Regions from separate parts of the Pseudoalteromonas sp. KAN5 genome, predicted to be linked through region 1. Evidence: predicted binding sites of a transcription regulator. Region 1 holds the regulator's gene; the other holds the start of a gene.
The links. The regulator sigma-54, encoded in region 1, starts transcription at its own class of promoters, with help from an activator protein. The targets are predictions, from matches to a motif close to GTTGGCACGNNNNTNGNNT.
Positions count from the first base shown of each region.

Region 2: KAN5_RS09515 (flagellar hook-length control protein FliK) is a predicted target of sigma-54. The motif match lies at 1,231-1,249, and genes of this name have one in related genera.

Region 1 is NZ_AP025589.1:3,709,636-3,712,822, reverse strand. It holds gene lptB (LPS export ABC transporter ATP-binding protein) at 1-436, shown strand, start outside; gene KAN5_RS16490 (RNA polymerase factor sigma-54) at 503-1,999, shown strand; gene hpf (ribosome hibernation promoting factor) at 2,028-2,315, shown strand; gene ptsN (PTS IIA-like nitrogen regulatory protein PtsN) at 2,320-2,772, shown strand; gene rapZ (RNase adapter RapZ) at 2,950-3,187, shown strand, end outside.
Region 2 is NZ_AP025589.1:2,109,242-2,112,428, forward strand. It holds gene KAN5_RS09515 (flagellar hook-length control protein FliK) at 1-1,161, opposite strand, end outside; gene fliJ (flagellar export protein FliJ) at 1,281-1,727, opposite strand; gene fliI (flagellar protein export ATPase FliI) at 1,727-3,061, opposite strand; gene fliH (flagellar assembly protein FliH) at 3,080-3,187, opposite strand, start outside.

The DNA.
Region 1 (3,187 bases):
AAATTTGATGGCTATTTTAGAGACCCGAAAAGACCTTAAAAAACAAGCAAGAGAAGAAGCTCTTGACAGCTTACTTGATGAATTTAGCATTCAACATATTCGCGACAGCCAAGGTATGGCCCTATCTGGCGGTGAACGTCGTCGTGTTGAAATTGCCCGTGCATTAGCCGCAGACCCAAAATTTATCTTGTTAGATGAGCCTTTTGCTGGTGTTGATCCAATTTCAGTGTTAGATATAAAGAAGATTATTGAACACCTTAAAAACCGTGGTATTGGCGTGCTTATCACCGACCATAATGTACGAGAAACTCTTGATGTTTGTGAAAAAGCCTACATAGTTTCTCATGGGGAGTTAATTGCATCAGGCACACCTGAGCATGTACTCGCCGACCAAACAGTTCGCGATGTTTACCTAGGTGAGCAATTTAGGCTATAAAGCCACACTTGGCTAAGCATCTGCTAAACTTAACAATGACAACAATAAAAGGATTGTTAGAGATACATGAGGCAATCACTCCAGCTGCGCATGGGCCAGCAACTTACAATGACACCGCAACTGCAACAAGCTATCCGCTTATTGCAGCTCAGCACATTGGATCTGCAGCAAGAAATTCAAGAAGCGTTAGATAGCAATCCGTTACTAGAGCTAGAAGAGCATGAGTATTCAGACGACACGGCGGGCAAGAATGAGCAAAAGCAAGATAACGACGACTTAACCGTTAGCGCCTCAGCAGATGACAAGCCCAGCGAATACGAACAAGAAAGCAGCGAAGCACTCACCAAAGAAACACTCAGTGATGAAATGGCGATGGATGTCACATGGGATGAGTACATGAGCGCTGCACCAAATAGCTCAGCAGGCCCAATGCCAGAGGACGAATCTATATATCAAGGCGCCTCAACAGAAACCTTGCATGAATATTTAATGTGGCAGCTACAGCTAACTCCATTTAGCCCTACAGATGAAGCAATAGCCATTGCAATTGTTGAGGCCATTGATGACTCAGGTATTTTAACGCTTAGCTGTGAAGACATTGTAGAGAGCTTAAATCAAGGCAACAACGAAGAAGAAATCGAACTTGACGAAGTACAAGCGGTTTTAAAACGTATCCAATTATTTGACCCTGTAGGCATCGCGGCTCGCAGTCTACAAGAGTGTTTATGTATTCAGCTAAATCAATTTGATCCGGCAACCCCTTGGATTAATGAGACAAAAATGATTTTAACTGATCATATCGATTTATTAGCTAGTCGCGACTATCGCACTTTGATGAAAAAGACTAAGCTTAAGGAAGATGAACTAAAAGAAGTGATGACTCTGATCCACAGCCTAAATCCAAAGCCTGCGGATACCATAGTACGAGAAGAGTCAGAATACGTTATTCCTGACGTATCAGTGAAAAAAATTAAAGGCCGCTGGGTGGTTGAACTTAATCCAGACAGCATGCCAAAAATCAGAGTGAACAGCCAATATGCAGCTATGTCGCGCTCAGTAAAGTCGAGCACTGATAGTCAGTTTATTCGTTCGCATCTGCAAGAAGCTAAATGGTTTATAAAAAGCCTAGAAAGTCGCAATGACACATTGCTCAAAGTAACCAATTGCATCGTAAAACAGCAGCAAGGTTTCTTTGAACATGGCCCTGAAGCCATGCGACCTATGGTACTCAATGACGTTGCTGAAATGGTAGAGATGCATGAGTCAACAATTTCTCGTGTAACTACCCAAAAATACATGCATACCCCGCGTGGTATTTTTGAGTTAAAGTATTTTTTCTCAAGCCATGTTAGCACTGAAAATGGCGGCGAATGCTCATCGACAGCTATTCGCGCACTAATCAAAAAACTGATTAGCGCAGAAAACTCAGCGAAACCATTGAGTGATAGTAAAATTGCAGATATATTGGCAGAGCAAGGTATCAAAGTAGCTAGACGGACTATTGCAAAATACCGCGAGTCACTGGCTATTCCACCGTCAAATCAAAGAAAGAGTTTGATTTAAGGCGTAAAATCAAAAAAGGAAAATGCTTATGCAACTAAATTTAACTGGTCGTCACGTAGAAATTACTGATTCATTAAGAGACTATGTAAACAATAAGTTTGCGAAGCTTGAGAGGCATTTTGATCACATCAACAATGTCCATGTTATTCTTGACGTAGAAAAGCTAAGCCAAAAAGCAGAAGCCACCATCCATGTCAGTGGTGCTGAGTTATTTGCTTCAACTGAACATCAAGACATGTATGCAGCCATTGACGGACTAATCGACAAGCTCGACCGTCAAGTAATCAAACACAAAGAGAAGCACGCTCGACACTAACACTATGAAATTAAGCTCACTTATTTGCCAGGACTGCAGTAAAACTGCGGTCCTTTTTAATAGCAAAAAACGGATCATTGAATTTATCAGCCAATTGGCTCATGAACAACTTCCTCAGCTATCACAACAAGAAATCCTCGATGCATTACTCGCTAGAGAAAAACTAGGTAGTACTGGTATTGGTCGTGGCATTGCCATTCCTCATGGTCGAATGAGTGGTATTGAAAATCCACTAGCAATCATTTTAGTGAGCGAAACGCCTATTAATTTTGACGCAATTGATAATCGCCCTGTGGATCTGTTTGTCGCTCTCATCGTACCAGAGGGTGATAGTCAACTTCATTTAAAGACGTTAGCCACAATTGCTGATAAACTTAACGACAAAGATTTTTGTAAACAACTACGTAGCGCGAAAACAGATCAAGATTTATATCACGTTATTGTTGAGCAATCGTAAGTCATACCTCTTGCGTTAGTGATCTATTATGGCGGTACAAAGTAGTTCAATAACAAGGAAAAATTATGACAGGTAGTTATTCTGTACACATAATTTTTAATAACGTTAATGAGTTATTTAACCAGCTAGAGTGATCATGTTTTTAATAAAATTGCTATTAAGTGAAGGAGAGTTTACATGGAGTTAATCATCATCAGTGGGCGCTCTGGCTCAGGTAAATCGGTTGCCCTGCGTGTAGTTGAAGATCTTGGTTATTATTGTGTCGATAATATCCCTGTAAACTTACTGCCTTCATTAGTTCGTAGTGTCTCTGATAATTACGACAAAATTGCTGTTAGTATTGATGTTCGTAACTTACCCAAAGAACAAGAAGAATTTAACGACATTCTTGAGTACTTACCCGGCTTTGCCAATC
Region 2 (3,187 bases), 1.6 Mb from region 1:
AATAGTTGCCACTTGTATTTGCAATTGTTGACGTTGCGCTGGGGTTAAATTGCTTAATAATGGATCGGCATTTTTCTGCACTGTCGATTTTTCACTTAACAATAACTTGGTGGTTTGATCGAGCGCCGCGCTATTAGTTGCTGTCAACTGGTCTGTGCTCTGTTCGCTAGTAGACATCGCGCTACTAACATTGCTTAAGTGCTCTGTATTAACTGTTTGCTGCGACTTTGTATTAATTGTTTCAGCCGTCGTTAACGCGGTTTTAATTACTGTCGCATCGGCTGGTAATTCACCGTTATTTTGCTTAGTAGCAGTGCTTTGAATTGCAACTTTCGACTCATAACTTGCCTGTGTTTTTTCACCATCAGTGTCAGCCTCTGCTACTGATGCAGAACTAGCTGGCAGAACAGATTGCAAAGTCTGCGCTTGCTGAGCCATTGGCGTATCTTTTATGGCATGCGGCATATCTTTGGTAGTCAGTGACATCTCTTTTGATGGCAGCGGCATATCTTTTGTTGCCTGTACCGCGTCTTTTAAACTCTCTTTAGAGGTCAGCGGTATATCTTTCACTAGTTGCACATCATCACCAGCGGCATTACCATTGAATTGTAATTGTTTATCAATTGCTTCAGCAATAACACTTTTTTCAGTTTGTAGCGTGGGCTTTAGTTGCTTATCAACAGACTCATCTGCGTCAAAGGGCATATCAATAATTGGCGTGACTTTATCAATGGGGCGCGGTGTTTTGATATCAACAAGTTTATTTTCGTCAATTTCTTCTTGATAGCTACCGAATTGCGTTGTGCGTACAGAGTGAGTGGCTAAAGGGCTTTTTACGCTGGTATCCATATTATTGGCAGCTGTGATCTGTGCGAGCATAGCATCACCGGAATTTGTCGCGTCTTCTTCACTATCTATGTCTATTGTAGGTTCAGCTTTGCTTTGTGCTACAACTGATTCATTTGACGCGGCTTCAATGTCACTTTTTGGCTCTTTCGCAGGAGTTTCAACCGCATTGTGGGCAGTTTGTAATTGGCTAAGAAAATCACCATTTTGGTTGCTTGCACTTTCTGTTGCCGCACTGCCTTTGCTGCCGTCTTTTTTGCTTAACTGAACTTCCTTATCAGCTGAGATAAACACTGAAAGATCACTAATAGCCATAATTCACCTAGATTAAAAGTGGCAATTTGCCGCCGCAGTTTGCCAGAATAAATGCTTCAACTATTAAATAAGCAAGTAATATGCCTAAGCTGACTATTGTTAATAAACTACCGAATAAACTATAAAGCGCGCTGCCTTTGATAAAATTGATTTGCAGAGAATTCATCCAGCATTTTCTGTTCATTTTTCTGCGCTATCGCATTTGCTTTTAACTGTTGTTTTTCTATTAATTTTGCCACCGCTTTGGTTTTTATTTGCTGTTTCAGCCATAAGTTTTGTCGTTGCGAGACCACTTGTTTAGCGGTACTAACCGTATTCGCTTGCTGACGAATTGCCTCTTCAATTTTGCCAATAAAAGCGTGATATTGACTAAACCCAGCACTGCTTAATCCAGACTGCCCCTTCAAATGTAATTGCTGAGTATACTCTAGCCGAAAGTTATTTAACCCCTGCAACTTTTGTTGATTAACTTGCAGATTTTGCTGCGCTTGCAAAAAGTTCATACGTAACGACTCTTCTTTGTCGCTTTCTATTTTTAGCAATAAATTAAGCTTATTATTCGCCATTATGCTTGTCCTAATAATTGCGCAAGCCCTTGCAAGCCATCGTCATAACTGATCACATCTTTCATGCCTTGTTGTAAAAAGGCATTCACCCTCGGCATCATATTTATGGCCTGATCGAGCATTTGATCAGTGCCCTTTTGGTAAGCCCCTAAAGTGATCATATCTTTATTTTGCTGAAACATTGAATACACTTGTTTTAACACTCGTGCTTGCTGCATATGAGGCTCAGATACTACTTGTGGCATGACCCGTGAAATAGACTTTTCAATATCAATAGCAGGGTAATGACCACTGTCTGCAAGTTCACGCGATAACACAATATGACCGTCTAAAATTGCTCGCGCTGCATCAGCGATGGGATCTTGCATATCATCCCCTTCACTGAGCACAGTAAAAAATGCCGTAATAGAACCTTGCCCTTCACCACCATTACCAGCTCGCTCCACCAGCGCAGGTAATTTAGCAAATACTGAGGGCGGGTAGCCTTTTGTTGCCGGTGGTTCGCCCACGGCTAACGCTATTTCACGTTGTGCCATGGCATAACGGGTTACTGAATCTAATAATAATAGGACGTTTAAGCCTTGATCTCGGAAATATTCTGCGATGGTCACTGCGCTTTCACAACCTTTTAAACGCATTAAAGGAGAGGCATCCGCAGGAGCGGCCACGACTACAGAACGTTTACGCCCTTCTACGCCAAGTATTTCTTCAATAAACTCTTTAACCTCTCGACCCCGCTCACCAACAAGACCAACCACGATAACATCGGCTTCTGAGCCTCGGGTCATCATGCCTAATAATACTGACTTACCTACACCGGAACCTGCAAATAACCCCATCCGTTGACCTTGGCCTACGGTGATCACAGAGTTAATTGCGCGAACGCCAACATCCATAGGTTGGCTGATTGGCCGTCGAGATAATGGGTTAATGCTATTTTGTGCAAACTTTAAGTGGTGATCGGCCTTTATAGCTCCCAGTCCATCGAGAGGACGACCAAGTCCATCAACAACGCGGCCCAATAAGCTCATGCCAACAGGCAGTCCAGTGTCATTAACTTGTGGGATCACCCGCGCACCTGGTAGCACACCAGAGATATGATCGTTAGGCATTAAATACAATGTTTGATCGTTAAAACCAACAATTTCAGCATCAACAAAACCATGCATAGTTTCAATTTTACATTGACTGCCGACTGGCGCACGCAGGCCTTTAGCTTCTAAGGTTAACCCTACCACGCGAGTTAAAATTCCCGCAACAGCAGGGACAGGCCGATGAATATGTTGTTGATACTGTTGTAAGCGTTCACTTAATGGACGAGGTTGAGAGCTCATTACTCACCAAAAATAGCGTTAGATACCACTACTATGCAAAAAGCTATCCAATGTTTCTTTGACGCGGGTTTTGATCGTCATATCAATCGATGACTGTGGTGTTTTAACTTGGCAGCCACCACGCTC